DNA from 4 places in the Sanguibacter massiliensis genome. Region 3 is predicted to be linked to each of the others. Evidence: riboswitches for the same ligand, from Rfam matches in the RefSeq annotation. Region 3 holds a riboswitch; each other region holds the start of a gene.
What was found. Region 3 has a riboswitch for thiamine pyrophosphate ahead of thiM (hydroxyethylthiazole kinase). Riboswitches for the same ligand answer to the same signal wherever they lie in the genome.

Region 1 (7,471 bases), 1.1 Mb from region 3:
GACGACGCGCCGTGTCGTGCACCTGGTCGAGGTCGTCGACGACGAGCACGTCGGGGTGCGCCACGAGCGCGACGACGATGCGCAGGAGCATCGCGTCGACCTCGTCGAGGTCGCGGACGAGAGTCCGGGCCGTCGGCACGCGGCGCGTGCCGAACACGGGCGTGGCGAGCTCGCGGAGGGTCGCGTCCGTGACGGGGGGCGTGCGTCGGTACCAGGGGGTGAGCCATGCGAGACGCTCGCGGAGCGTGTCGCCGACGGTGACGGACGGCTCGAGGTCGTCGATGCCGGCGAACCCGGCGATCGCGGTGACCTGCTGGACCGCGCGGCGGTCGCGCGGGAGGTGGTGGCCGCGGACCGTGAGCTGCACGGTCGACGGGGACGGCTTCATGCGGCCGGCGAGGGTGAGCAGGAGGCTCGTGCGACCCGAGCCCTGCGGGCCCTGGAGGACGACGAGGTCGCCGGGGGCGACGTGCATGTCGATCGGGCCGTAGACGGGGCCGTGCGGGCCGTCGAGCTGCAGCGACTTCGCGAGGATCGCGGCGCGGGGTGTGGTGTCCATGGGGTTCTCCGGCGGGTCGGGCCCGCACCATTCTTTGGACTGACTGGTCAGTCCAAAAATATGCGCACGACGAGGCGCCGCGCAATCGATCGAGGTGTACACCGCGTCACATACCGCCGCTCGGGCTCGTCGCTCCCGCCGGGCTCGTCGCTCCCGCCGGGGTCGGAGGCCCTGCCTTGGACGACGACGCCCCGCCGCCGGCCGCTCGGGGCGGTCGGTGACGGGGCGGTCGGCGAACGGGTCGTTCGGCAAACTGGGCGGCGGGTGCGCCGTCCTCAGCGAGTCAGGTCGCCGGCGTCGTCCATCTGCGCTCGGGGTTCTGGTACTTGAGGCCCCACTTCTTCCACATCGACTTCGCGTTCTTGGCGCGTGATCCCTTGCAGGAGCTTGTGTAGTAGTTGTATCGCGTCGACCCCGTGATTGCGGTCGCCATGCAGTCCGCCTGCTGCTCCTGCGGGTCCGCGGCGCCCTTCGCGAAGATCTTCTGCTCGGCCTTCTTCGACGCGTCGTACGCGGCCTCGCTCTTGCCGATCGGGCGTGCCTGGACGATGTGTGCGCACTCGTGGATCGCGGTGTGACGCAGCTGGCCGTCGTCCTGTCCGGACGCGAGCTCGATCGTCTGCGTCCACTTCCAGTCGTAGACCCAGCGCTTGCCCGTCCAGCGAGGCTTGGCATTCCAGCGCGTCCACGCCATGCCGATCGCCCAACTGTCCTTGACGCGGGGGGAGTCGATGTAGATCGGTGTCGTCGGGCAGTACTTCTTGATGTAGCTGCGCGCCTTCGCGATGTACTTCGCGTGCTTCTTCGAGTCCGACTGGAAGATCTTGAAGGACTTCGACGCGATCGTCTTGTTGTACTTGCTCTTGCCGAGCACCACGCGGTACGCGCGGTTGCCAGCCTTCGCAGGCACGCGGAGCGTCACCTTCGCGCTCGAGCCCGTTCGCGGCGCGCGCGTCGACGACACCGTCCGCCACTTCCCGGAGTCCTTCCGCTGCAGCGCGACCTTCTGGTAGCGCGGCTTCGTCACTCGGACGGTCACTGACGTGCGCTTCTTCGTCGTCTGGAGCTTGCGGTAGCTCGGCTTGCCGAGCTTGGCCGACGATGCGCCGCCGACGCTGCCCGAGCGTGCGGCCGGGGCGGAGGGCGTCTGCGCGGCGGGCGTCGAGGCGCCGGACAGCGGCGAAGCCATCGCCGGAGCCGCGACCGGCAGGCTGAGAGCGGCCGCGCACAGCGCGGCGACGAGCGAGGTCCTAGTCTTCACGGGGGCGTCCTTCATCCAGAGGTTCCGCCAGGATAGGTGCCATGCGCCGGGGGCGCTCCCGGGAGCACGGACCTGTGGACGGGGAATACCCCAGGGCTTCCCGACGCTCCCTAGGGGTGAGCACCCAGCCCGCGGCCGCCGAGCCGCTGAAGATCGACATCTGGTCCGACATCGCCTGCCCCTGGTGCTACCTGGGCAAGCACCGGCTCGCCGCCGGGCTCGAGGCCTTCGCCGCGACCGACGCCGCCGTCCCCGTCGAGATCGAGTACCACTCCTTCGAGCTCGCCCCCGACACCCCCGTGGACTTCGAGGGCTCCGAGATCGACTTCCTCGCCCACCACAAGGGCATGCCCGCTGCGCAGATCGAGCAGATGCTCGCCCAGATGACCGCGACCGCCGCCGCCGAGGGCCTCACCATGGACTTCGCTCGTCTGCGCCACACGAAGACGCTCCGCGCGCACGAGCTCCTCCACGCGGCGAAGGCCGCGGGCCGCCAGGCGGAGATGCTCGAACGCCTCTTCGAGGCGTACTTCGCGCAGGGGGAGCACGTCGCCGACGTCGACACGCTCGTGCGCCTCGCGACGGAGGTCGGCCTCGACGCCGACGAGGTGCGCGCCGCGCTCGCGGACGGCCGCCATGCGGACGCGGTCGCCGCTGACATCGAGCAGGCCCGTACCTTCGGCATCACGGGCGTGCCGTTCTACGTGGTCGATGGACGGTACGGGATCTCCGGCGCGCAGCCCGGCGAGGCGTTCGCGCAGATCCTCGGCCAGATCATCGCCGAGCGCGCGACCACCGACTGACCCTCAGGATCACGGAGGATCCATGACTGACTTCCCTGCCGCCCCGCGCGGCCACGAGAACTCGCTGATGTTCGACGGTGTCGCACCCGTCGCCGAGGCTGCATCCCGCGGTGACGCCGCGATGCTCGACGCGTTCGGCGCGCCCGCGCCCGTCCCGTCGGACGCGCCGACGCAGCTCTTCGCAGCCCCGGCGGCGCCGGGTGCGCTGGCGTCGGGCGCCTTCGCGATGCTCGGCGGCACGGGAGAGGTGTGCGGGCCTGACGGTTGCGCGTGACCGTCGGGCACGCAGCGTGACGGTCGACGCAGCGGGAGCGCCCGACGGGAAGTTGCCGCTTCAATAGTTGACGCTTCAAGTAAATGGGTGCAGACTAGGGAGCGGTCCACCCGAGGAGCACCCATGAGCACCGCAACCCCGTCCGGCCCCGCCGCGAACGACCGCCTCGCGCACGCCGCCGCCGCGAACCCGTCGGCCCTCGCCCCCGCCGACCGCCTCGCCGCCGCGACCCACATGGACGCCGTCACCCTCTACGTCCGCGACATCGACCGCATGACCGACTTCTACGCACGCGTCATCGGCCTCCAGGTCATGGAGCGTTCAGCCGTCGACGGCCGCGACGGCATCGTCACGCTCGGACGCGGCACCGTGCCGCTCGTCGTCCTCCGCGAAGCCCGCGACCTGCCCGAGCGACGCCCCGGCGAGGCCGGCCTCTTCCACACCGCCATCCTCTTCGCCGACCACGCCGGCGTCGCCGGCGCCCTCGCGCGCGTCGCCACCTACGCCCCCGAGCTCTACACGGGCGCAGGCGACCACCTCGTCTCCGAGGCCTTCTACCTCGACGACCCCGAGGGCAACGGCATCGAGCTCTACGTCGACCGCCCCCGCGACCAGTGGGAATGGACGCAGGGCCACGTGAAGATGGACACCCTCTACATCGACCCGAACGCGTTCCTCACCGAGCACCTCACCGAGACTGCGCTCGAGCGGCCCGAGGACTCCGCTGCGACCCTCGGCCACGTCCACCTGCAGGTCGGCGACGTCCCCACGGCACACCGCTTCTACGTCGACACCCTCGGCTTCGAGGCCACCGCGACGCTCGGCACGTCAGCCCTCTTCGTCTCCGCCGGCGGCTACCACCACCACATGGCCATGAACACGTGGCGGTCCATGGGCGCCGGGCCGAGGCCCGTCCAGCTCGGCCTCGGCGAGGTGTCGATCCTCGTCCCGACGCGCGACGAGATCGGCGCCCTCGCGGACCGCCTCGCGCACGGAGGCGTCGAGCACGCCGACGACGGCGCCGTCCTGCGGTTCAGCGACCCGTGGAACAACCGCATCGCGGTCGCCGTCGGCTGACCGGAGTCGCGAGCCTCAGCGCAGACGACCCGCGCTGATCCGGCGCGTCACCCGGCGCGCACCTCGGTCCGCGAGGATCTTCGCTCCGGCAGCGACCGCACCCGTGACGGCCGCGAAGATGATGATCGACGAGTTCGGCGCGTCCGTGTCGAGCGCATTGCGCGGCGCGTCCTTGCCCGTCGTGCGCTTCCACGCATAGGCGAGCGCGCGCTGCGCGATCCACGCCGTGCCCGCCGACGCGGCCAGCAGGATGACCTTCTCGAGCAGAGCTTCCTTGTTCTCGTCAGCCACGGTGTCCTCCATCGCAGGTCGGCGTGCCGAACCGTCGTCGGCACCTCACCCCACGCTAGCGTCCCAACGCCGAGCGGGCGTCCCGGCCGGTGCGCCGCTCGATAGCGGATCCGCACCAGTGACGTGCCTGGATCGGCTATCGGACCGAACGGAGCGCCGCTCGATAGCCGATCCGTACGTGCGACGCGCACGGATGGGCTATCGAGTCCTGACGAAGACGCGCGGATTGACGGCTTCCGCCCCTCCGATGGTCGGAAGCCATCAATCCGTCGGGGAAGTTCGGAGGTCGTGCACAGAGGGACGGCCCGCGGATCCTGACTATGATGGTCGGGATACGACAGGGGAGCGCTGCGGGGAGCCGTGAGCGCTGAGAGTGCGGACCACCGCAGACCCTCGAACCTGACCCGGTTAGCACCGGTGGAGGAAGTCGGGACATCTCACCACGTCGTCCACGCGGCCTGCCGTGACGGACGACGGGACCCCTCCTAGCACCACAGGAGGAACCACGTTGCACAGCACGACCAGCACCACCCGCCGCCGCCCCATGCGGCTCGCAGCGCTCGCGCTCGCCTCGGCGACGCTCCTCGCGGCCTGCGCGTCCGAGGGCCCCACCCAGGCCCCGACGACGACCCCCGGCGCGACCGCCTCGACGAGCGAGGCCCCCGCGAGCGGCCCCGTCACGCTCCTCACCCACAGCTCCTACGAGCTGAGCAAGGAGCAGATCGCCGACCTCAAGGAGAAGGGCCTCGACGTCAAGGTCGTCCAGGTCGGCGACGGCGGCACCCTCGTCAACCAGCTCATCCTCACGAAGGACGCGCCGCTCGGCGACGTCGTCTTCGGCGTCGACAACACGTTCGCGTCACGCGCGATCGACGCGGGCGTCTTCGAGGCCTACACCTCCCCGGCGCTCCCCGCAGCCGCAGTCCCGCTCAAGGTTGCGGGCGGCGACGCCGTCACGCCCGTCGACCAGGGCGACGTCTGCATCAACATCGACACGGAGTGGTTCGGCAAGAACCCGGACGTCCCCGTCCCCGCGACGCTCGACGACCTCACGAAGCCCGATTACAAGGACCTCGTCGTCCTCACCAACCCGGCGACGTCGACGCCCGGCCTCAGTTTTCTCGCCGGCACCGTCAGCCAGTACGGCGCCGACGGATACCTCGATTACTGGACGAAGCTCAAGGACAACGGCGTGCGCATCGCCGACTCCTGGTCCGACGCCTACTACACGGACTTCACGAGCCAGGGCGAGAACGGCACGCGGCCCATCGTCCTCTCGTACTCCTCGAGCCCTGCCTACACGCTCACGGACGACGGCGGCACGACGACCGCGTCGCTCCCCGCGACGTGCACGCGCCAGGTCGAGTACGCGGGCGTCCTCGCAGGTGCGAAGAACCCCGCCGGTGCGCGCGCCGTCGTCGACTACCTGCTGAGCCCCGAACTCCAGGCGACCCTCCCCGACACGGCGTACATGTACCCCGTCGACCCGGACGTCGCGCTGCCCGAGTCGTTCCAGAAGCACGGCGCCCTCGCCGAGAACCCCATCCCCGTCGACCCCGTCGCCGTCGCCCGCGACCGCGACACGTGGATCTCCGACTGGACCGACACGGTCCTGGGCTGAGACCTCATGACAGCCCTGCGTCCCGTCCCCGGTGAGGTGCGTGTCCCCCGCACGCGCCCCGCCGGCGAGTTCATCCCTCCCGACGCCGCTCCCCTGGAGCGGCGGTCGTCGACGGGATGGGCCACGGCGGGACGCAGGGCCTCGTTCGCGCTCGCGGCCGCCGTGCCGCTCGCGTTCCTCGGCCTCTTCTTCGTGTGGCCGGTCGTCGCGATGCTCGTGCGCGGCCTCACCGACGCGGCCGGCGCGCTCGACCTCGCGGGCGTCGCCGACGTCCTCGCGAAGCCGCGCACGTGGCGCGTCGTCACGACGACGATCGTCCAGGCACTTGTCGGCACGGCCGTCGCCGTCGTCCTTGGCGTGCCCGGCGCGTACGTGCTCTACCGGCGGCGGTTCCCCGGGCGCACGCTCGTGCGAGGGCTCGTCACCGTGCCGTTCGTCCTGCCGAGCGTCGTCGTCGGCGTCGCCTTCCGGGCGCTTCTCGGCCCGGGCGGGCCGCTCGGCGCCCTCGGGCTCGACGGCACGTTCACCGCGATCGTCTGCGCGCTCGTGTTCTTCAACTACGCGGTCGTCGTGCGGACCGTCGGCGGCTTCTGGTCGCGGCTCGACCCGCGCGCGGAGGAAGCGGCGCGCGCCCTCGGAGCGAGCCCCGGCCGCGTCCTGCGGACGGTGACCCTGCCCGCGCTCGTCCCCGCGATCGCGAGCGCCGCCGCGCTCGTCTTCCTCTTCTGCACGACGGCGTTCGGCGTCGTCATGGTCCTCGGCTCGCGCGAGCACGCGACGATCGAGACCGAGATCTACACGCGCACGACCCAGCTCCTCGACCTCCGCACCGCCGCCGTCCTCTCGGTCCTCCAGATGCTCGTCGTCGCGGCCGCGCTCCTCGTCTCGGCGCGCGCCCGCACCGCCCGCGAGCGCGCGCTGCCCCTCCACGCCGCGCCCCGCGACGAACGTCCCCTCACGTGGCGCTCCCGCACCGACGTCCTCGCGACGACGGTGACGGGCCTTGTCGTCGTCGGGCTCCTCGCGTGGCCCATGGCGACGCTCGTCGCACGCTCGTTCCGCACGACCGACGGCGCGTGGACGCTCGACGCGTACCGGCGGCTCGCCGAGGCCGGGCCCGGCACCGGCCTCACCGTGACCGTGTGGCAGGCGACCCTCACGTCGCTCATGACCGCGGCCGTCGCCGCGACCATCGCGGTCGTCGTCGGCGGGCTCGTGTCGTTCGTCGTCTCCCGACGCCCCCGCTCACGCGCCGGCCGACGCTCGCTCGCGGTGCTCGACGCCGTCGTCATGCTGCCCCTCGGAGTGTCCGCCGTCATCGTCGGATTCGGCCTGCTCGTCACCATGACGCGGCCCGTGCTCGGCGTCGACCTGCGCACGACCGGCTGGCTGCTGCCCGTCGCGCAGGCGCTCGTCGCCGTGCCCGTCGTCGTGCGCCTCCTTCTGCCCGTACTGCGCGCCGTCGACCCGCGCCAGCACGAGGCCGCCGCGACGCTCGGCGCACCCCCCGGACGGGTCGTGCGGACCGTCGACCTGCCCCTCGTCGCCCGGCCGCTCGGGCTCGCGATCGGCTTCGCGTTCGCGG
Region 2 (7,471 bases), 190 kb from region 3:
GACGCCGTTGATCGAGACGTCGAGCGTCAGTGCGTCGAACGGGGCGACGGACTCCGGGACGGTGCCGACCGCGGCGAGGACGCGACCCCAGTTGGGGTCGTTGCCGAAGATCGCAGCCTTGAAGAGGTTCGAGCGCGTGACGGCGCGGGCGACGGCGACGGCCGCGTCCTCGCTCGTCGCGCCGACGACGCGCACAGAGATGTCGTGGCTCGCCCCCTCGGCGTCAGCGACGAGCTTGCGCGCGAGCTCCGCGCACACCGCGGTGAGCGCCTCGGTGAGTTCGGCGAGGCTCGCGGCGACGCCCGACGCGCCGCTCGCGAGGAGGACGACCGTGTCGTTCGTCGACATGCAGCCGTCGGAGTCGACGCGGTCGAAGGTCGTCGCCGTCGCCGCCCGCAGCGCGGCGTCCGCGGTGGCGGCGTCGACGACGGCGTCCGTCGTGATCGTGCAGAGCATCGTCGCGAGGCCCGGGGCGAGCATGCCCGCCCCCTTCGCCATGCCCCCGACCGTCCACGCGCCGCCGGCCCCCGTCGTGACGGCCGTCTTCGGCACCGTGTCCGTCGTCATGATCGCGATGGCCGCGTCGTCGCCGCCGTCGGTTGCCAGGCCCGACGCGGCCGCGTCGGCGCCCGCGAGAAGGACGTCCATGGGCAGGCGCTCGCCGATGAGGCCCGTCGAGCACACGACGACGTCGCCCGCGGACACGTCGAGCAGGCCCGCGACGTGCTCTGCCGTGCGATGCGTGTCCGCGAAGCCCTCGGGCCCCGTGCACGCGTTGGCACCGCCCGAGTTGAGGACGACGGCGCGGGCGCGGCCGTCCGCGACGACCTGGCGCGACCACACGACGGGCGCCGCGACGACACGGTTACTCGTGAAGACGCCGACCGCGACGTCGAGCGGGCCGTCGTTGACGACGAGGGCGAGGTCCGGCTTACCTGACCCCTTGAGCCCGGCGGTGACGCCGGCGGCACGGAAGCCCTGGGCGGAGGTGACGCTCACGGGGCGACTCCCTGGACGGTGAGGCCCAGGGTCTCGGGGAGGCCGAGGGCGAGGTTGATGGACTGGACGGCGGCGCCCGCGGTGCCCTTGACGAGGTTGTCGATCGCGGTGACGGTGACGACGCGACCCGCGCGGCGGTCGACTGCGACCTGGACGAGCGCGGTGTTCGCGCCGAGCGTCATCGCGGTCGACGGCCACGTGCCCTCGGGCAGGTGGTGGACGAACGGTTCGTCCGCGTAGGCGTCCGCCCAGGCCGCGCGGACCTGCGCGTCGGTGAGCGCAGGGTCGACGAGGCGGGCCGTCGCGGTCGCGAGGATGCCGCGTGCCATCGGCACGAGCGTCGGGGTGAACGAGATCGTCACGTCCGCGGCGCCAGCGGAGCGCAGGTTCTGCGCGATCTCGGGGATGTGGCGGTGTGTGCCGCCGACCGCGTACGGCGAGGCCGAGCCGAGAGCTTCCGACGCGAGCAGGTGCGTGCGCAGCGACTTGCCGGCGCCCGAGTAGCCGTTGGCGAGGACCGCGACGAGGTCGGTGGGCTCGACGATGCCCGCGGCGACGCCCGGCTGGAGACCGAGGGTGACGGCCGTGACGTTGCAGCCCGGGACGGCGATGCGACGCGCGCCGGCGAGGTGGGTGCGCTGGCGGCCGCCGCCCGCGGTGAGGAGCTCGGGCATGCCGTACGGCCACGTGCCCGCGTGCTCCGAGCCGTAGTAGTCCTGCCAGTCCTCGGCCGAGGCGAGGCGATGGTCGGCTCCGAGGTCGACGACGAGCGTCTCTGCGGGGAGCTGTGCTGCGATCTCGCCCGACGCCCCGTGGGGCAGTGCGAGGACGACGACGTCGTGCCCCGCGAGGGTCGCGGGCGTCGTCGGCTCGAGGATGCGGTCCGCGAGCGCGCGGACGTGCGGCTGGTGCTGGCCGAGCGGCTGACCCGCCGAGCTGTGGGCGGTGAGCGCGCCGATGCGGGCCTCGGGATGGTCGGCGAGGAGCCGGAGGACCTCGCCGCCGGCGTATCCGCTGGCGCCGGCGACGGCGACTGAGAACGTCATGCGCATCAACATACACGCTTACGCATAAACATGCACCGGCTGTCCGCGTGTCGCGGACAGCCGGTGCACCGAGGGAATCAACCGAGGGAATCAGAGGTGACGCGGCGTCCGCTTCTCGGCGCTCACGAACCATGCGTACTGCTCGAGCTGCTCGAGGACCCCGTGGAGGATGTCCGCGCTCGTCGGATCCTCCTCGTCGACATCGTCGTGCACCCGACGCACCGTCGACGTCGTCGCCTCGATCGCCGCCGTCACAAGATCGACGGCGTCCGACGTGCTCACCTCACCGCCCGGAAGCTCAGGGAGCGTCGTCGTCGCAGCCACCACGTCCGACCGGCCGTCCGGAACCGCGTGGAGGGCCCGCATCCGCTCCGCAACGGTGTCGCTCGCCTCCCGCGCGACCTCGACAATCTCGTCGAGGACCAAGTGCATGTCACGGAAGTTGGCACCCACGACGTTCCAGTGCACCTGCTTGCCCTGGAGGCTCAGCTCGACGAGGTCGACGAACACCTCCTGCAGATGGCCCGTGAGCTTCTCCGAGGCCCGGAACCCGGCCTCCGCGTTCTCGCGGCGCGTCCGGCGCGGCCCCGCGTCGGCCGCACCCTTCACCGTGGCCGCAGCAGCCTTCTTCGTCGCCGGCTTCTTGTTCGTCGTCGCCATGCCTCCTCCTTCGTCCGTCGTCGAGATGAGTGAGCGCGGCCGCCCCCGCCCCGCTGTCCGGGGAGATCCGGCGCTGCCGCACCCGTCCCTCCCGACGCTAGGCCTGCGGGATGAGCCCGGCAACCGGGCCGACCCCGCACCGCCCCATCCGCGTGCGCGCAGCGTGGTCACAGCGCAGCGAGCACCGTCCTCCGCGCGCTCCCCTCACCGAGCTCGGCGACGTCGACGACGGCCGACACCCCCGCAGGAGACCCGCCGAGCACGACGATCCGGTCCGCGAGCGTGAGCGCCTCCTCGACGTCGTGCGTGACAAGCACGACGGCCCGCGTCGGACCGAGCCCTCCTGTGCGCCGCTCCACGTCGAGCCACGCGCCCGTGCGGCGACGCGTGAGCGCGTCGAGCGCGCCGAACGGCTCGTCGAGCAGGAGCAGACGACGCCCCGCGAGCACCGTCCGGGCGACGGCGACCCGCTGCCGCATGCCGCCCGAGAGCTCGTGCGGCCACGCCCGCGACGACCCGCCGAGGCCGAAGCGCACGAGCAGCGCCGTCGCGGCCTCCCGCCGCTCGCGGCGCGGCAGGCCGCGCACCTCGCCGCCGAGAACGACGTTGCCGAGTGCACGACGCCACGGCAGCAGCGCGTCGTGCTGCGGCATCCACGCGACGTCCCTCCGCCCCGCGTCCCACGGGACCCGGACCTCCTCCGCGACGACACGTGCAGCACGCGGCTCGAGGCCCGCGAGCACCCGCAGGAGCGTCGACTTGCCGCAGCCCGACGCACCGAGGACCGCGACGAGCTCGCCGTCGTCCACGGTGAGGTCGACACCGCGGAGCACGTCGCGACCTCCGAACGCCACCGTGAGCCCGCGGACCTCGACGAGCGGCGCACCCGCACCACCCGCCGCCCCGGCACGCGCCGGGCGGACGTCAGTCGAGGAGCTCATCGGTCCACGCCGCGTCCGTGTCGAACCCGTCCGCGACGAGGTCGTGGTCCTCGAGGAACGCGACGAACGCGTCCCACGTCGCCTTCTCCTGACGGCCCCACTCCTCCGCGGACGGCGCGAAGTGCTCCGCGAGGTAGCGGGCGCTCGGCTCGACGAGCGCCCGGTCGAGCTCGGGCGCCCGCGCGAGCAGCGCGTCCGCCGCCGCCTGCGGGTCGGCCATCGACGCCCGGTAGCCGCGGGCGAGCACGTCGAGCGTGTCGTCAAGCAGGGCCCGGTCCGTCGTGAGCCGCGCACCCTGCACCGCGAGGAGCGGCGTGTACCAGTCGGGAATGCAGCTCGTGTGCTCGGCGAACGGGATCGTCGTGACGTCGAGACCGTCGACCTCACGCATGCGGATCGTGTCCCACGCGTCGAACACCCACGTCGTGTCGTAGAAGTCCTGCTCGAGGTCCGAGCGCGCGTCGTTGCTCACCATGGGGACACGCTCGACCTTGCCGGGGTCGCCGCCGTCGCAGCGCACGAGCTCGTCGATGAGCGCGTTCTCGAGCTGGCCGCCGTAGCCGCCGTACCGCTTGCCCTCGAGGTCCTTGGGCCGCGTGATGCCGTCGGAGCCGAGCGCGAGCAGGCTCGACGTGTTCGAGCGGATGACGGTCGCAACCGCGACAACGTCCGCGCCCTTCTCGCGGGCCGGGACGAGCGCCTCCGCGACGGAGAAGACGATGTCGGCGTTGCCCGTCGCCACGAGCTGGAGGCCCGAGGCCTCCCCCGGCTCGACGATCTGCGGGTCGAGACCCTTCTCGGCGAACCAGCCGTTCTCGAGCGCGAGGTAGAGGCCGAGGTGGTTGGTGTTGGGCGTCCAGTCGAGGACGATGCGCACCGGTCGCAGTCCCGCGTCGTGGTCGGCGCGCGCGTCGGTCGCGCAGCCGGCGGGCACCGCGAGCGCGAGGGCTGCGAGGGCGGCCGCAAGGGTGCGGCGCACAGGGTTCGTCGTGGTCATGTGGTTCTCCTGGTGGGGTCGGTGGGGTTGGTCGGCGCCTCAGCGCCGCTGCCACGGCAGCGCGCCGCGGCACACGAGGTCGACGACGACGTAGACGAGCGCCGTGAGGACCGAGACCGCGGCGATCGCGACGAGCACGAGCTCGACGTCGTAGGACTTGCGGGCACGCTGGACGACGACGCCGAGCCCACTCGACGCCGCGAGGTACTCCGCGACGACGGCCGCGCCGATCGCGTACGTCGCCGCGACCCGCAGACCTGCGAGCGCGCCGGGCAGGGCCGCAGGGACGCGGACGACGACGAGCGTGCGCAGGCGCCCGCCGCCGAGCCCGCGGACCATGTCCGCGAGCGCACCGTCGGCCTCGCGCATCGCTGCCGTCGCCGAGACGAGCACGGGGAAGAACACCGTGAGCGCGACGACGACGACCTTGGGTGCGAGGCCGAAGCCCATCCACAGGACGAGCAGCGGCGCGAGGACGATCGACGGGATCGTCTGCGTGACGGTGACGAGGGGGCCGACGGCGCGCGACAGCCACGTCGACGCGGCCGTCGCGACCGCGAGGAGGCCACCCGCGGCGACGCCGACGAGGAGGCCCAGGCCGGCCTCCGTGAGGGTCGTCGCCACGTGCGGGACGAGCGTCGGCGCGGCCTCGACGGCGCGCGTGGCGACGTCGGACGGCGCGGGCAGGACGAACGCGGGCAGCACGCCCGAGCGCGCCGCGCGCTCCCACACGAGCAGGAGCGCGGCGGCGAGCAGGGCGGGCGGCCACACGGCGTGGAAGGCCGCCCGTGCCCTCACGGGCGGTGCTTCGTCACGAGGTCGGCGATGCGCGGGCCACGGTCGCCCGCGGCGCCCGCGACCTTGATGTGGCTGATGACGCTCGCAGCGCCGTCGGCGAGGACGGCCTCGTGCGCGGCGCGCAGGACGGACCAGATCTCGTCGGGCGTGCCTTCGAGCGTCGTGCCCATGGCGACGACCTCGCTCACGAGGCCGGACGCCTTGATGACCGCGATCGCGGCGTCGACGTGGGGGTAGGGGACGGCGGTCGGGTCCGCGGGGCGGGGTGCGACCTGGATCTCGGCGATCATGGGGACTCCTCGGTTCGAGGGTCGTGCCGCGGGAGGTGCGCGTACGCGCACGAACGACCCGGCGCGTGGCGTCCGGGGGCGTGCGTCGCCCCGGGGCGCGCACGGCAAGGATCGGGGCACCGCTGAGGGCGACCCCACGCTCCCTCCGCTGGCATGACCCAGTTCAGGTTCGCGGGTCGGCGGCTCGGGCACGTGGCCCATCCGCCCTCTCAGCTCGGTGTACCGAGCTCCCCGGCGTGTGACGTCCTCACGGTATCCGGACATGGGACGAACCGCCGTTCGACGGCGCAGCCGTCCCACCTGTCGGTCATCCCGCGGACGCGTTGCTCGCCGCCCGGGGCCGACGGTGGTTGGGTGGACGGGTGAGAGCGATCCAGGCAGCACGCCCCGGCGGTCCCGACGTCCTCGAGGTCGTCGACCTCCCCGCCCCTGTCCCCGGACCGGGCGAGGTCCTTGTCGACGTCGCCGTCGCCGGCGTGAACTTCATCGACACCTACCGGCGCGGCGGCGTCTACCCGCAGTCGTTCCCCCACGTCCCCGGTGTCGAGGGCGCAGGAGTCGTGCGCGCGCTCGGCGACGACGTCGCGGGCGTCGCGGTCGGCGACAGGGTCGCGTGGTTCGACGCCCCCGGCTCGTACGCCGAGCAGGTCGTCGTCCCGGCCGACCGCACGCTCGCGGTGCCCGACGGCATCGACCTGCCGACCGCTGCGGCGCTCGCCCTCCAGGGGCTCACCGCGCACTACCTCGTCGACTCGAGCTTTCCCGTCGGCCCAGGACACGACGTCCTCGTCCACGCCGGTGCGGGCGGCGTCGGCCTGCTCCTCACCCAACTCGCGGTCGCGCGGGGCGGCCGCGTCGTCTCGACCGTCTCCTCTGACGCGAAGGCCGCGCTCGCGCGCGACGCCGGAGCAGCCGAGGCCCTCCGCTACGACCTCCTCGACGACCTCACGACCGAGCTCCCGAGCCTCGTGCGCGACCTCGTGCCCGAGGGCGTCGCCGCCGTCTACGACGGCGTCGGGCGGACGACGTTCGACGCCTCGCTCGCCTGTCTCGCCGTGCGCGGCACCCTCGTGCTCTTCGGCGGGTCCTCCGGTCAGGTCCCGCCGTTCGACCTCCAACGTCTCAACACGGGCGGTTCGCTGTTCGTCACGCGGCCGACGCTCGCGCACCACGTGCGCACGCGCGGCGAGCTGCTCGAGAGGTCCGACGAGCTCTTCCGCCTCGCACGCATCGGTGCGTTGCGCGCCCGCATCGGTCTCACCGTGCCGCTCGAGGACGCCGCATCCGCGCACGCGGCGCTCGAGGGTCGGCGCACGACCGGCAAGGTACTGCTCGAGGTGAGGCCGGACCTCGCGTGAGTACGGTGACTACGTTGACTCCATGAGCGACTTCAACGACCTCGTGGCCGACGTCCGCGCCTTCTCCGAGGAACGCGGCTGGCCTGCTGTCCAGAGCCCCAAGAACCTCGCCATGGCGATCACGGGCGAGGCTGGCGAGCTCGCGGCCGAGCTCCAGTGGCTCGGCTCGGAGGAGTCCCGGACCGCCGTCCGGGACGACGACTCGCTCCGTGAGCGCGTCGCCATGGAGATGGCCGACGTCGTCATCTACCCCGCCCGCCTCGCTGACGTCGCGGGTGTCGACCTCATGGACGCCGCGCGCCGCAAGCTCGCGCGCAACCATGAGCGCTTCCCCGTCGGGACGTCGCTGCGGCTGCGCAGCGACCGTCCCGCGGCGCCGTGA
Region 3 (7,471 bases):
CGGCGACCTCGGCGGCGGCCGTGACGGACCCCAGCATGCCGATCTTCACGGCGTCGATCGTCACGTCGTCGCTCACGGCGTCGAGCTGCGTCGTGAGGAACCCGGCCGGAGGGGTGTGGACGTCGCGGACTCCCTGCGTGTTCTGCGCGACGAGGGCCGTGACGACGCCCATCCCGTAGCCACCGTGCGCGGCGATCGACTTGAGGTCGGCGTGGAGTCCGGCACCTCCTGTCGGGTCGGTGCCGGCGATCGTGAGGACGCGTGGCACGGTACCGCGCCCGGGCGCGGTCACGCGGCCGCCCCCGTCCGCGCGGCCGCAGCGAACGCCTGCGCGGTCGCGGCGGGATCGGCTGCTGCGCAGATTGCCGACGCAACCGCGACGCCCGCGAGCCCGCCCGCGCGCAGCGGCGCGACGTCGTCGAGACGGATGCCACCGATCGCGACCGCGGGCACGCCGACGGATGCGGCCTGGCGGACGATGCCGTTGATGCCGAGCGGAGCGGGGGCGTCGGGCTTCGTCGCGGTCGCCCGCACGGTGCCGATGCCGACGTAGTCGACGCGCGCGGCGGACGCCGCGGCAGCCATGAGGTGCGCGTCGGTCGAGGCCGTGACGCCGATGACGACGTCCGGGCCGACGAGCGCGCGCACGTCGATGAGCGGCAGGTCGGACTGCCCGACGTGGACCCCCGCGAGACCTGGGACGCGGCGCCTCGCGGCGCAGAACACGTCGACGCGGTCGTTGACGAGGAGCGCGACGTGCGGCGGGACGACGCGCGCTAGGGCGAGCGTGAGCTCGAGCAGCTCGCGCGCAGACGCCCGCTTGTCCCGCACCTGGACGGCCGTGATGCCGCCCGCGGCAGCCGCGTGGACCGTCGCGACGAGGTCGCGTCCAGCGCGGCCCGCCGCGTCGGCGTCGGTGACGAGGTAGACCGACAGGTCGAAGGGCCTCACGCGAACCTCACCGCCTCCGCGAGCGTCGGTGCGTCGAGCAGCGCGAGCTCGTCGAGCAGACGCACCGCGAACGAGCCGGGACCCGTCGCAGCCTGGGCAGCGCGCTCGGCCGCGACCGTGTAGGCGCCGCACGCGGCGACCGTCGCCTCGAGCGTGTCGTCGTGGACGCCGACGAACGCGGCGACGATGCCGCCGAGCGCGCAGCCGCCGCCAGTCATGTGGGTGAGGAGCGGGTGGCCGTTCGCGACCCGCACCACCGTCGTGCGGTCGGTGACGAGGTCGACAGGTCCGGACACCGCGACGACGCCGCCCGTGCGCGCCGCGACGGCGCGCGCTGCGTCGAGGCTGTCCTCGACATCATGCGTCGCGTCGACGCCACGGCCACCGCCGTCCGTCCCGGCGAGCGCACGGATCTCGGAGGCGTTGCCGCGGACGACCGTCGGACGCAGCTCGAGAAGCTGCGCGGCGAGGGTGGTCCGGAGTGCGAGCGGACCGACGGCGACAGGGTCGAGCACCCAGGGGCGCTCGAGCGTGTCGCACGCGCGGGCCGCCTCGAGCATGCCGGCGCGCTGCTCGGCACCGGGCGTGCCGAGGTTGACGTAGACGGCGTCGGCGACGCCCGCGAGCGTCCCGGCCTCGCCTGGCAGGTCCGCCATCGCGGGCGCGGCTCCGAGGGCGAGGAGCGTGTTGGCGACGAGGTTGACGGTGACCGTGTTGGTGAGGCACTGGACGAGGGGCCCGGCGGCGCGGACCTCCTCGAGTGCACGTGGGACGGCTGTGAGCAGGGTCGACGGCGCACGAAGCATCGTGACATCCCTTCGCTAGTACGAGCTAGATCAGGTTCGACGGGTGTGATCTCAGCCCCCGCGAAAGGGGCACCCCGTGTCAGTGCGTCCGAGAGTAGCAGCGGTGTCCGAAAAGTGGATCGGCGGTCTCAAGCGCTGAACCCCCGGCAACGAGGAGGAGCCGTGCACCCCGGACGGGGTGCACGGCTCCTCCGAGCGTGCGCGAGGCTCGCGTCAGGTGCGCGTGCGCGAGTAGAGATACAACGCGAGAACGAGGAGCACGAGGCCGCCGACGACGGTGAGCGCAACCTTCACCGCGCTCACCGGGTGCTTGCCCGTGACCTTGCCCGTCGACGCGTTGATGACGACCTGCCACTGCTTGCCCGCGTACATGTACGTCGCGATCCAGAAGGGCATGAGAACAAGCTTGAACATCACGGCCGCGTACGCGGTGCGGATCTGCGAGATGCGCTGGCGGTCCCCGCCGATGGCCCGTTCGACGTCGTCCCGGATGACACCGGCCATGACCTGCTTGGCGGTCTCGAGCCCGCGCGGCGGATCCACGTCGTAGCGCACGGTCGAGAACCCTGCGACGTACTCGGCCCGGTAGGGCTGGGCCTTCGCGAGGTCCGCGCTCCCGGCGCCGCGCGCCTCCTTGGGGGTGAGCTGGGCCGAGCCGGGGACGACGATGTCGTCGAAGCTGCGACGGACGGTGCCGGACCGGTGCGACCAGCGGGTGCGGGTCTCCGTGCGGTCGTCGTCGACCTTCACCGTGTAGTCGTCACCGCGCTGGCCCTCGTACTCGCTCGTCGTGCGGGCGTCGAAGGTCCAGTACGGCAGATAGGTGCCGCGGAGCGACTCCTCGGCGTCGACGTCCTTGAGCGCGCGCGGGCCGAAGAAGCGCGAGGTCACCCACTTCGTGAACGCGGCGCGCGCCGCGGCCTGGTCGAGTGCGAACGGGACGACCGCCTCGGGCGGGATGACACCCTCGGTCGGGGTGATGCCGACGAGGTGTCCACCGCAGAACTGGCATGCGGTCGAGATCGCGGTCGACTCGGTCGTCGCACCGCAGCCCTCGCACCGCAGCACGTGGCCACCGAGGCTCGCGACGGCGCGGCCGGCGTTGATCGCGGCCCAGGCCTCGTAGTCGTGCTCGTCGACGCTCGCATCCGGGTCGTGGGCGATCTCGGCGAAGTAGCCGCACATGAGGCAGCGCATCGAGGAGGTGCCTGCGGCAAAGCCGAGCTGCGAGCCACAGCCGGGGCAGCGGGTCGCGAGGAGCGCGGCGTCCTCCGCCGACGCTGACGCTGTGTCCTCGGGTTGCGGCGGGAACGGGGGAGGCATGCTCATCGGCTCAGGCTCCCGGGGTCGCGGGCGGCAGGGGCGGCGGCACGGCGCCGAAGAGCGACGCGAGCGCGGGAACCGAGCCGGCTGCGGTCCACGCGGCCATGCCGTCCTGCCACACGAGCGTCTCCCGGGTCAAGGAGCCCGAGGCTGCAAGGCTGCCGAGCTCGGCGAGCGACGTCGGGCCTGACTGGGCGCCACCCGTCGCGTGGAACCAGGGCGCGCCAGCCCCGGGCAGCGGCGGGGGAGCGGCTGCCGCCGGCGCGGCGGGCGCGGCAGGGGCCTGGCTGCCTGCCAGCGTCTGCGCCATTTGCTGGCCGACGGCGAGCCCGAGGCCCATCGTCATGCCCTCGCCCCCGCCGCCGGGGTTCCCGGCGGCGGTCTCGATCGCGTTGGCCGCCTGGAACTGCGTGTACTGCTGCATGTTGCCGAGGACGGCCATCTGGGTCTTCTTGTCGAGGGCGGCCTCGACCTCGGGCGGGAACGAGATGTTCTCGATGACGAAGCGAGTGATGGCGACGCCGTACTCGGCGAGGCTCGTCGTGAGCTCGGTCGCGAGCCGGCCGGCGATGACGTTCTGGTTGGCGGCAAGGTCGAGCGCGGCGACCTGCGCGTGGGCGAGCGCGGGGCCGAGGGCCCCGACGATGTTCTGCCGGAAGAACTCGCCGATCTCCTCGGTGCGGAAGTTCGGGTCGGTGCCGACGAGCTGGCGCAGGAGCGCGGCCGCGTCGGTCACCTGGAGCGAGTAGGTGCCGAATCCGCGCAGGCGGACGGCGCCGAACTCGGGGTCGCGCAGCATGACGGGGTTCTGCGTGCCCCACTTGAAGTCGGTGAACTGGCGGGTCGTGACGAAGTAGACCTCGGCCTTCCACGGCGAGTTGAAGCCGTGCTTCCAGCCCTTGAGGGTCGAGAGGATCGGCAGGTTCTGCGTCGACAGGGTGTAGGTGCCCGGGCCGAAGACGTCCGCGAGCCGACCCTCGTTGACGAAGACGGCGACCTGGCCCTCGCGGACGACGAGCTTCGCCTCGTTCTTGATCTCGTTGCCCTGGCGCGGGAAGCGCCAGACAATCGTGTCCCGCGAGCTGTCGAGGAACTCGATGATGTCGATGAGCTGCCCGCGCAGCTTGTCCATGAAGCTCATGATCTCTCCGTCTCCCCCTGGGGCGGCGACCGGGTCGCCGAGCGACCTGGTCGGTCGCGCCATCGCCGATGGTACACAGCAGGGCTCGGTCTTACCTGCGAACGGTGATCCTTTGGTCACAGAAGCGTTCGTGCTCGCACCCGTGGCGTCCGCCGGGCTTGAAGTTCGGATTCCCGAAATCTAGGTTGTGGGTATGGCTCACGTTCGACTCCCGCGCTGTGCGACAGCGCGTGTCGCAGCGGCAGCTCTCGTCGCGGCCGCGCTCCTGTCCGCGTGCGGCATGCCGGGAGAAGCAGAGGCCGACGACCCGCGTCCGCTCGTCCTCACGACGTTCACCGTCGTCGCCGACATCGCGCGCAACGTCGCCGGGGGGGACCTGCGCGTCGCGTCCATCACGAAGGTCGGCGCCGAGATCCATGGCTACGACCCGACGCCCGGCGACCTCCGACGCGCCGCCGGCGCGGACCTCGTCCTCGACAACGGGCTCGGCCTCGAGGCGTGGTTCGCGCGCTTCGTCGACGGCCTCGACGTCCCACGCGTCACCCTCTCCGACGGCATCGCGACGATCCCGATCGCCCGGGGTGAGGCCGAGGGGCGCCCCAACCCGCACGCGTGGATGAGCCCGACCGCAGGCGCGTCGTACGCACGCCGCGCGGCCGAGGCGTTCGCCGAGCTCGACCCTGACCGCGCCGACGCCTACCGCGAGCGCGCCGAGACGTACGCAGCCCGGCTCGGGACGCTGAGGGACGAGCTCGTCGCGCGGCTCGCGACCGTCCCGCCCGCAGCCCGTGCGCTCGTCACGTGCGAGGGGGCGTTCTCCTACCTCGCTGCCGACGTCGGGCTCGAGGAACGTTACCTGTGGGCGGTCAACGCCGAGCAGCAGGCGACCCCGCAGCAGGTCGCCGAGGTCGAGACGTTCGTCCGCGAGCGCGGGGTCGCGGCGGTGTTCTGCGAGTCGACAGTCAACCCGTCGCCCATGCAGCGGGTCGCGGAGTCGACCGGTGCCCGCTTCGTCGGTCCGCTCTACGTCGACTCGCTCTCGGCGTCCGACGGGTCCGTGCCCACGTACCTCGACCTGCTGCGCCACGACGTCGACCTCATCGTCGCCGGTCTCTCGGGAGGAGCCCCATGACCTCGGCACCGCTCACGCCCGCAGCCCTCGAGGTGCGCGGGCTCACCGTCGTCCGAGGGGAGGCCCGAGCGCTCACGGACGTCGACCTCACGGTCGCACCGGGCCGGGTCACGGCTCTCGTGGGGCCCAACGGCTCGGGGAAGTCGACGCTCTTCGCGGCCGTGACGGGCGGCGTCGACGTGACGTCGGGCACCGTGACGGTCGGGGGGACGGACGCCGCTGCGGCACGCAGGCGCCGGGAGATCGCGTTCGTCGGTCAGGACGACACGGTCGACCGGCAGTTCCCGCTCACGGTCGCCGACGTCGTCGCCCAGGGACGCCCCGCCCCCCGCGGGCTGCTCGGACGGCGGACGGCCGCCGACCGGGCAGCGGTCGCCGAGGCCCTCGCACGGGTGGGCCTCGCGGATCTCGCCCGGCGGCCGATCGGCGCGCTCTCGGGCGGGCAGCGCCGCCGCGTCCTCGTGGCGCGTGCACTCGTCCAGGAGGCTGGCCTACTGCTCCTCGACGAGCCCCTCGCAGGCGTCGACGTTGCGTCGGCCGAGCTCCTCGTCGACATCGTGCGCGCTCGCGCCGACGAGGGCGCAGGGGTGCTCGTCTCGACGCACGACCTCGCGGGCGTCACCGACCTCGCCGACGACGTCGTGCTTCTCGCGGGCAGGGTCGTCGCTGCGGGACCCGTCGCGTCGACGCTCACGCCGGCCGCGCTCGCCGAGGCCTTCGGGCTCCGCACCGGGGACGCGCGGCGATGACGTTCCTCGAGCTGATCCTCGACCCGCTGTCGCACGAGTTCATGGTGCGTGCGCTCGCCGTCATCTCGGTGTCGAGCGCGGTGAGCGCGCTGCTGTCGTGCTGGCTCGTACTCGTCGGCTGGTCGCTCATGGGCGATGCCGTCTCGCACGCGGTCCTACCGGGGGTTGTGCTCGCGTACATCCTCGGGCTGCCGTTCGCCGTCGGTGCGGTCGCCTTCGCGCTCGGCGCGGTCGTCCTCGTCGCGGCGGTCCGCGCGACGGGCCGCACGAAGGAGGACGCCGCGATCGGCATCGTCTTCACGACACTCTTCGCCCTCGGCCTCGTCCTCGTCTCGGTGACGCCGAGCCAGACGGACCTCATGCACGTCGTCTTCGGCAACGTCCTCGGGGTGTCGCGTGCCGAGCTCGTCCAGGTTGCCGCGCTCGCCGTGGTCGTCATGATCGTCGCTCTGACGCGTCGCCACGATCTCACGGCGTTCGCGTTCGATCCGGTGCAGCTGCGGGTGCTGGGGCGTTCACCCGGCCGGGTGGGGGCGCTGCTCCTCGTGCTGCTCGCGCTCACGGCCGTCACGGCGATCCAGTCCGTCGGGGTCGTTCTCGTCGTCGCGATGCTCGTCATCCCGGGGGCGACGGCGCACCTCCTCAGCGACCGTCTGGCACGGATGCTCGTCGTCGCCCCTGCGGTGGCGGTCGCTTGCGGGGTCGTCGGGGTATACGTGTCGTACTACGCCGACCTGGCGACCGGGGCGACGGTGGTGCTCGCCCAGGGGTTGGCCTACCTCCTCGCGGTGCTGCTGGCGCCGGGCCGCGGTGTCCTCGCGCGCGCGAGGAGGTGGGCGCGAACCGCGGCGTGAGCCGCCGTGCGCGGCGCGTGCACGTGGTGCGAGCACCCGTGCCCGGTGGGGTGCGAGCATACGTGCACCGTGGAGTCCCACCACCCTGCCGCGCGGGTCCTTCACCTTGACGTCACTGGCGCTGCGCGCCCTCCCGATGGCACCAGGGTCGGGCCCAGACCGAGTCCGGCACTGACCTGACAGGACACGACATGGCACTCAGGAGCAGAAGAGCACTGGCGATCGCCATTGCCTCGGCTCTCGCGCTCGGACCTCGCGCCTCTGGTACGACGACGGCGGCGGTCCCGGATCTCCCCGGGCCCGCCGCCGTCGTCGTGACGTGAGGCCTCAGTCCCTGCGGATGCCGACGGCGAGCCCGACGGCGAGGCACGAGCCGAGCAGCCCGCCCGAGAAGAGCAGCGCGCTGTGCTGCGCGATGCCCTCGCCCATCGCCCACATCCCGGCGACGAAGATCGCCATGACGACGACGAAGATGAGGGCGTTCACGGCGACCGGGCGGTCGTCGAGGTTCGCCT
Region 4 (7,471 bases), 220 kb from region 3:
CCGACATCCGAGCGGCTGCGGCGCGGCGCGGGTTCGACGTCGCACAGGTCGACCTCGACGCGGAGTTCCGTGCCGGTGGTTCCGAGACGTACATCGAGTGGGTTCGACGGCTGCTCGGGCTCGCCCCCGGTGGGCCCGTGCCGTGGGTCGACGAGCCGACGTTCAGTGTCGAGGTCGTTGACTCGCCCCGGGAGATGGAGTCGCGGCTGCGAGCGAAGCTCGCAGCGGGCAAGGGCGCGCGGATGACGGCCGGGCACTGCTGGCCGTGGAGCGACCCCGTCGACGGGGTCGGGCTCGTGCCCGACGTCGAGATCGGTGAGTGGGCGCGGCCGTGGAACGTCAAGGGCGACCGAGCGGTCGGCGACGCACCGCCGTCGGCGCTGTGGGCGACGGCCGACGGCGGCTTCGAGCAGGTTGGCTGCGTGTACACCGCGCAGGGCTTCGAGTACGCGTGGAACGGCGTCGTCCTCGGCCCTGACCTCGTGTGGCGCGACGGCCGCTTCGTGGCGCGGCGCGAGCAGAACCGCGACCCTGACTTCCGCTCCCGCGTGCGCGTGCCCGACGAAGAGTTCGATCGGCTCGTGCGCAACGTTTACAAGGTGCTGCTCACGCGCGGCATGGAGGGGACGTACGTCTTCTCCGTGGACCCCGAGACGCAGGAGATGCTGCGGACGCTCATGGTGCAGAACCTCCCTCACCGGGTAGAACATGGCTAGAGGCTGCATCGGGCGCATTAAGGTCCTCAACTGTGCGCGACACGGTGGCACACCCCGAGAACTCTCCCCCGGTGTTCCGGCTGGACTTCTCGGGGCGCGGCACCCTGGACCGCGCGGAGCAGGTGCGCGCGCGGCGCGGCCCTCCGCTCAACGGCCGACGAGCGCCGCAGGCCCGGTGAGGAAGCCGGAGGCGCTGCTCCACGCCACGACGGCACACGCGACGACGACGACGCCAGCCGCGAGAAGCGCATCAGCCCGACAGACAGTCACAGGGTTGAGAAAGGTGCGTGGCCCAGAGCCGAGTGCCCGGGTCTGTAACGCCATCGCGAGGCGTTCCCCGCGGCGCAGGCTGATGACAAGGACAGTGAATGCCGCAGCGCCCATCGCGCGGGGAGAGCTCGACATACGGAGCGTCGGCAGGTGTCCTGGCGCGGTGCGGTACGCCCGATCAGGCTGGCGGACAGCGTGCGCCTGCCGGATCGACTCCATCATGTCGGGCAGCTGGTCGAGCAGCCGGGTCGCCGCGAGCACCGCGTACGTGATGGTTCCCGGCAGCCGTGCCTGCTGATGGAGGCTCACCATGAGCCGTGCAGGGTCGGTCGACCGGACGAAGACGATCGACAGCACCCCGATGAGCATCGCGCGCGCGGCGAACGACAATCCGAGCGCAAGCCCGGCCCTGCTCACGTCGAAAGGTCCGATTGCAATCTGCGCACCGCCCGGCCTCGTGAGGACGTTGACCAGGACGATGCTCGTGCCGAACACGAGGAACGGCACCTGTGCGCGCACCAGCGTGCGGATGTCGAGCGACCTGCTCACGACGATCGCGCCGAGCGCCACCGCATAGAGCACCGCCGGTGTGACGGGGTCGGTGACGAGCAGAAGCGCGCACGACAGCGCGAGCAGCAGTGCGAACTTGACGGCCGGGTTGCGCCGTCCGAGTGCGGTCGCGCGAGGGTCGATGCGCGTGGTCGCTCCTGCGGTCGTGCTCATGGGTGTGCTCCTGTGGCTTGCAGAGCCGGCGCGACGCTGGTCGAGCGTGTCGCTCCGAGGGCCCAACCCTCGACAGTGAGTCCCGTGGCGAGACGGCGGCGCAGGAGCTCGGGGAGGCGCAAGCCGGAACTTTCCGTCGTCGCTGCGGTGAGGACCTCTGAAGGTGCACCTCGGGCGACGATGCGACCGTCAGCCATGACGAGAACCTCGTCAGCGAGCTCGGCCGCGAGCGACAGATCGTGTGTGACGACCACGATGGCTCTGCCCGCGTCTGCCATGGCGCGCAGCTCTCGCGCGACGCGTGCAGCACTCCGTCGGTCCTGCGCGAAAGTCGGCTCGTCCACGAGCAGCACGGGGTCGGGACTCATGCACGCGGAAGCAAGCGTGAGCCGCCGTTGCTGCCCGCCCGAGAGCCGGAACGGGTCGGCATCGGCGACGTGTCGGAGATCGAAGCGGTCGAGGATCGACTCGACTGACGGCCCGTCGGCGGCTCGCGTGGCCGCGCGGTGAGCGTGCGCAACCTCCTCTCGCACGGTGCGACGTAGGAACTGGTGCTCAGGATGCTGGAACACCATGCCGACACGCGGCTGGTGGCGCGCGTCGTCGCGGCGCCGGATGCGGCGCCGGGGCGAGGGCGGGCCCGGTGTGTGGGCCGGCCACGTGAGCGCGCCCTCGGCGGGGCACAGTCCAGCCAGTGCTTTGAGAAGCGTCGACTTGCCTGCGCCGTTGACGCCGAGGATCGCAGTGAGCGTTCCGGCGCGGAGATCGAGGTCGACGCCGTCGACGAGCGTGGGACGCTGCCGGACGACGGCAGCTCCGGCAGGTGCGCCGATCGCGGGTGTGGACGTTGCCTCAGCTCGCACGGTGACGCCCCGTGCACGCAGGAGCGGCGTCGACGTGCAGCGTGCGGAGGGGACGCGGCGGGCACCAGGAAGATACGGCTCGGTGAGTGCGTCAGGCATCAAGGCGAGCCGCATGTCGAGGGGCAGCCAGCACCCCAGGGCCTCGATCGCCTGCGCATGCGTCGAGAGGACGTCGGCGGTGGGCCCGTGCGCGAGCACGGAGCCCGACGCGTCGATGACGAGCGTGTCGACCGGCAAAGAGGGGAGCTCGTCAAGACGATGCTCGACGAGGAGGACCGTCGGGCCACCGTCGTTCATGACGGTCGCGACCGCCGCGCCCACCTGCTGCGCGCCGGCCGGGTCGAGCATCGCCGTCGGCTCGTCGAGCAGCAGAAGCGCCGGCTCGGCGACGAGAACGCTGGCAAGCGCGACCCGCTGCGCCTCACCGCCCGAGAGCGTGGCAGTGGGACGGTCGGCGAGGTGAGCGGCCCCGACCCGAGCGAGAGCCGCTCGAACGCGCGCCGCGATGTGCTCGGACGGGACGCCGTGGTTCTCCAGGGTGAACGCCACGTCGTCAAGGACCGTGGCGAGGCACAGCTGGTCGAGAGGGTTCTGCTGGAGGTACGCGACATGTCGCGCAAGGTCAAAGGTCGTGACCTCGCGCGGATCGGAGCCGAGCACGCGAACGTCACCCGTGACGGCCGCATCGACCGTCTGCGGCACGATCCCCGTGATGATCCGCAGGAGTGTTGACTTCCCGGAACCGGACGGGCCCAGGACAAGACACGATCGACCGGCGGCGATGCGCAGCGTGACGTCGTGCAGCGACGGTGACGACGCGGTCGGGTAGTGGACGCTCGCGCCCTGGAGAACCACGGCGGCGTTCATCGTGCGGCGCGCCCAATCGCCTGGTTGTCGAGCACACCCGTGCGGAGGAGCCCGTCGCCGAGGAGCTTGGCGGCCACCGCGGACAGCAGGATGCACGACGCGAGCGTGAACGCGAAGCGGAGGCCGAGGTACTCCTGACCGAGCCATCCCTGCCGGAACGCGTTGTACGCGAAGGTCAGAACCCCGGCGGAGACACCTGACGCGAGGAACGTCGGCCAGCCGAAACGGCGGTAGCGCGTGAGGGCGAAGGGAAGCTCGGCGGTCGCACCCTGGATGAACCCGACGAGCAGGAGCATTGGCCCGACGGGGGAGCCGAGGAACGCGACCTCGACGAGAGCCGCGAGAATCTCGACGACCACGCCGACACCCGGCTTGCGCACGATGTATACGGCGAGAGGCGCGACCATGATCCATGAGCCGGCGAGCACATTTTGGGCAAGGTCGCCGAGCGGACCCATCGCGATCTGCAGTCCGTACCACGCCTGGACGAACGCCCAGTAGAGGAACCCGAAGACGACCGCAAGGACCGCGAGCAGCACGGTCTCGTGGAGCGTGAGCCCGCGGCGGTCGCGGGGCACGAGGGTCGGGAGCGTGGCCGCGGCGTCGTCGGCCGTCGCGCCGGGCAGGTCGGTGCGGGGCGTGCTCATCGGGCCACCTCCGTCGCGGGAGCATCGGCGTCCGGGTGGTTCGTCGAGATCGTCACGTGCGTGACGACGTGCGCGACGGAGCGGCCGGCGGCGAGCCAGCCGTCGGCGACCGTGCCGAGGACGTCGGCGAGGTCGCCTGCGAGCTCGGTGACGAAGTGCCGCGACGCACGCGCGACCCCCGCGGCCTTGGCCCGCTCGATGACCGCCATGATGTGGGACATGTGGTCGGCGCCGGGGCCGTCGGCGAGCGGGTACAGCGCCCACTGGGCGGTGGCCTCGACCCCTGTGGGTGCGAGCGGGGTGAGGTCCGGGATCGCGAGGGTGGGGGCGTCGAGCCCGCACGTCAGCTCGCCCGGGCAGCCGCGGGAGAGCTGAACGTGCGCGACGACGTGCGCACCGCTCGCCGAGACCCGCGCGATGAGGTCGACGATGTAGGCGAGGACGCCCGCCTCGGCGCCACCGACGTACGTCGAGACGTCGTCGGACTCGACGACCAGACCGGGGGCGGATGCCGCGGCGGTGTCCGCGAGGGCAGTGAGCAGGATCGCGACATAGTCGTCGGACATCACGGAGACCGTGATACGTGCGCCGACCCCCAGGGCGAGCGGGTCTCGAGCCTGGGCGTCGCCGCGTGCGGACGTCGTGGACGGGGAGAGGGACATGCGTGCTCCTGTGCATCGACGCCCCCGGGGGTGGGCAAGCACGATGCACCCACTCGCGCGGCAGCGCCACGCCGCCGCGGACACGGAAATGCCCACGACGTGCCCCCGCATCCGTGCGCCCGAGAGCGCGCGGGCACGAGGACGGGAATGCTCCGCCCTGCTCCCTACGCTGGTACTGACCAGATCAGGTTCCACGGGTCTGCAGGTGGGACGGGGGTCCGGCCTGCACTCTCAGCGCTCATGCGCTCCCCGGGGGCTTGGTGAGCACACCGTAACGACGACGAGCCTCGAGGGCCAACGCGGCCGGCGCCCGTTCCACCAAGCGGACGCGGGTGCGAGTGAGGGGATCGTGAGATCCTGTGTCCCCGGCCGGCCTGGGTGCTCACCCACCGCGACCTGCCGGTCCCCGCGGGCGCCGATGTCCGGCTTACGCACGCCGACGTGCGCGACGTACACGGCGAGATGACCGCGGTAGCGGACGACCACTCGGTCTTCTCGGGCTGGCTCGACCTCGAGCTCGTCGACGTTGCCCGCAACCGTGCCTTCATGTGCGGGCCCTACCGGGTGCGGCGCCCGTCCGCGTGATCCCCGTGCGGCGCTGACGTGCTGGCGTCAGTCTCTCTCGAACCAGCGCAGCGTCGCGTCCCGGTACCAGCGCTGGTGCGTGCGCAGCCACGGTGAGGACTCGACCTCGTCGAGGTCGGCAACGCCGAGGAAGTAGCCGAGGTGCAGCGCGATGACGCCGTCGACATGTGCCGCGGGAACGTCGCGCGTCGCAGGATGCGCAGCGAGGAGCGCTCGGACGTCCACGCCGTCGGCGGCGGGTGCGATCATCGCGACGACCGCCATGAACCAGTGCGGCGCGAGCAGCCCCGCGCTCCAGTCGACGAGCCTCACGCTGCCGTCTGCCCCGAGCAGAAGGTTGTCGTCGCGGACGTCGTCATGGCTCAACGTCGTCGCGGGAGCCTCCAGCAGGACCCGACGCGCCAGTGCGCGGATCTCGGCGGTGCGAGTCGCGCCGAGGCGCGACTCCAGAAGACCTAGCTGGTCGACGAAGACACCAAGCTCGCCCACCCACGAGGGCGCATCGATGCCCGGTGGCGGAGGTGTGAGCGACGCGCCGAGCCCTACGAGGGTGTCGAGCACGCGTGCGGCATCCTTCTGCGTCCAGGGCCGCGGCGGATGGCTTGCCGCGACCGCTTCGTAGGCCGCGAGGAACCAGCCATCGGCGTCGAGCGTCCACAGCAGGGGGACCGTCGCGGGGTGCGACGGCAAGGCCGCGACAGTCGCCGCCTCGCGACGATAGGTCTGCGCCAGCCACGCCTCCTGGGCGGGACCTGCTCCCTTGAGAAAGACAGTCCGCCCGTCGTCGAGCGTCAGAACGCTTGCGAGGCCCGGGGTGAAGCCGGCGATCGCGCTCGACCCCGCGGCGACCCGGGCGTTGAGTCGACGTTCCACGGCGTCACGTGCAGCGGCGGAAACGTCCTGCCAGTGCGGACGACGCGACGTGCGGTAGGCCGGCGTGCCCGCTGTGGTACCGGGTCCAGTCATGCGGGCAAGCATCGCACGAGCGCCCCACGTGATGCCACGCCGTGGGGCGGTCTGTCCACAGGCCCACGCATGAGCGGTCACACCGAGAAGTACTTCGCCTCCGGGTGGTGGAAGACGAACGCGTCGGTCGACTGCTCGGGGTGGAGCTGGAGCTCGTCGGAGAGCTCGACGCCGACGCGCTCGGGGCGCAGCAGCTCGACGACCTTGCGACGGTCCTCCATGTCAGGGCACGCGGGGTAGCCGAGCGAGTAGCGTGCACCGCGGTACTCGAGGTCGAACATGCCGGCGACATCCGTCGGATCCTCCGCCGCGAAGCCCAGCTCCTCGCGCACACGCGAGTGCCAGAACTCCGCGAGCGCCTCCGTCATCTGCACGGACAGGCCGTGGAGCTCCATGTACTCGCGGTACTTGTTCGCCGCGAAGAGCTCCGCCGTGGCGTCGTTGACGCGCGCCCCGATCGTCACGAGCTGCACCCCGAGCACGTCGATCTCACCGGACTCGCGCGACCGCACGAAGTCCGCGAGGCACAGGTGACGGTCGCGCCGCTGCCGCGGGAACGTGAAGCGCAGCCGCTCGGTGCCGGGCTCGCCGCCCGAGCCGCCGTCGGGCCCCTCGTGGTGGAGCACGACGACGTCGTTGCCCTCGGCGACGACGGGGAAGTAGCCGTAGACAACGGTCGGCTCGAAGAGCTCCTCGGCGACGATCCGGTCGAGCCAGCCACGCAGCCGCGGCCGCCCCTCGGCCTCGACGAGCTCGTCATAGCCGGGACCGTCGCCGCGCGTCGGCTTGAGGCCCCACTGACCCATGAACGTCGCGCGCTCGTCGAGGAACCCCGCGTAGTCGGCCAGGCGGATGCCCTTGACGATGCGCGTGCCCCAGAATGGCGGCGTCGGCACCGGGTTGTCGGCGGCGACGTCGGAACGTGCGGGCAGGTCCTCCGGTTCGGTGAACGTCGGCGTGACGACCGTGTGCCGGCGCTTCTTGAGCGGGGGCAGCCCGACGGCGTCGCGTGCCTCGCCGCGCGCGATGCGCACGAGCGGCTCCATGAGCCGCAGGCCCTCGAACGCGTCCTTCGCGTAGCGGACCTCACCCTCGTAGAGGTCAGCGAGGTCGTCCTCGACGAAGACACGCGTGAGCGCCGCACCGCCGAGGATCACCGGGTACTTGCTCGC

Region 1: linked by a shared signal. The riboswitch ahead of C1729_RS08825 (thiamine ABC transporter substrate-binding protein) and the one ahead of thiM (hydroxyethylthiazole kinase) in region 3 are both predicted to bind thiamine pyrophosphate.
Region 2: linked by a shared signal. The riboswitch ahead of C1729_RS04530 (thiamine-binding protein) and the one ahead of thiM (hydroxyethylthiazole kinase) in region 3 are both predicted to bind thiamine pyrophosphate.
Region 4: linked by a shared signal. The riboswitch ahead of C1729_RS02705 (YkoF family thiamine/hydroxymethylpyrimidine-binding protein) and the one ahead of thiM (hydroxyethylthiazole kinase) in region 3 are both predicted to bind thiamine pyrophosphate.

The regions. Positions count from the first base shown of each region.
Region 1 is NZ_LT964979.1:1,885,270-1,892,740, reverse strand. It holds gene C1729_RS08855 (ATP-binding cassette domain-containing protein) at 1-559, opposite strand, end outside; gene C1729_RS08850 (hypothetical protein) at 843-1,820, opposite strand; gene C1729_RS08845 (DsbA family oxidoreductase) at 1,937-2,623, shown strand; gene C1729_RS08840 (hypothetical protein) at 2,646-2,897, shown strand; gene C1729_RS08835 (VOC family protein) at 3,021-3,974, shown strand; gene C1729_RS08830 (DUF4235 domain-containing protein) at 3,990-4,265, opposite strand; TPP riboswitch at 4,595-4,708, shown strand; gene C1729_RS08825 (thiamine ABC transporter substrate-binding protein) at 4,774-5,886, shown strand; gene C1729_RS08820 (ABC transporter permease) at 5,893-7,471, shown strand, end outside.
Region 2 is NZ_LT964979.1:962,722-970,192, forward strand. It holds gene argJ (bifunctional glutamate N-acetyltransferase/amino-acid acetyltransferase ArgJ) at 1-999, opposite strand, end outside; gene argC (N-acetyl-gamma-glutamyl-phosphate reductase) at 996-2,045, opposite strand; gene C1729_RS04510 (Dps family protein) at 2,136-2,705, opposite strand; gene C1729_RS04515 (ABC transporter ATP-binding protein) at 2,873-3,646, opposite strand; gene C1729_RS04520 (ABC transporter substrate-binding protein) at 3,630-4,643, opposite strand; gene C1729_RS04525 (ABC transporter permease) at 4,683-5,441, opposite strand; gene C1729_RS04530 (thiamine-binding protein) at 5,438-5,731, opposite strand; TPP riboswitch at 5,855-5,975, opposite strand; gene C1729_RS04535 (quinone oxidoreductase family protein) at 6,094-7,089, shown strand; gene C1729_RS04540 (nucleotide pyrophosphohydrolase) at 7,112-7,471, shown strand.
Region 3 is NZ_LT964979.1:777,628-785,098, reverse strand. It holds gene C1729_RS03715 (bifunctional hydroxymethylpyrimidine kinase/phosphomethylpyrimidine kinase) at 1-292, opposite strand, end outside; gene thiE (thiamine phosphate synthase) at 289-951, opposite strand; gene thiM (hydroxyethylthiazole kinase) at 948-1,757, opposite strand; TPP riboswitch at 1,748-1,844, opposite strand; gene C1729_RS03700 (hypothetical protein) at 1,971-3,086, opposite strand; gene C1729_RS03695 (SPFH domain-containing protein) at 3,091-4,221, opposite strand; gene C1729_RS03690 (metal ABC transporter solute-binding protein, Zn/Mn family) at 4,415-5,353, shown strand; gene C1729_RS03685 (metal ABC transporter ATP-binding protein) at 5,350-6,102, shown strand; gene C1729_RS03680 (metal ABC transporter permease) at 6,099-6,956, shown strand; gene C1729_RS15175 (hypothetical protein) at 7,148-7,279, shown strand; gene C1729_RS03675 (hypothetical protein) at 7,284-7,471, opposite strand, start outside.
Region 4 is NZ_LT964979.1:559,250-566,720, forward strand. It holds gene C1729_RS02685 (DUF2075 domain-containing protein) at 1-716, shown strand, start outside; gene C1729_RS02690 (energy-coupling factor transporter transmembrane component T family protein) at 864-1,709, opposite strand; gene C1729_RS02695 (ABC transporter ATP-binding protein) at 1,706-3,439, opposite strand; gene C1729_RS02700 (ECF transporter S component) at 3,436-4,086, opposite strand; gene C1729_RS02705 (YkoF family thiamine/hydroxymethylpyrimidine-binding protein) at 4,083-4,748, opposite strand; TPP riboswitch at 4,891-5,010, opposite strand; gene C1729_RS14490 (hypothetical protein) at 5,190-5,333, shown strand; gene C1729_RS02715 (phosphotransferase) at 5,361-6,299, opposite strand; gene metH (methionine synthase) at 6,377-7,471, opposite strand, start outside.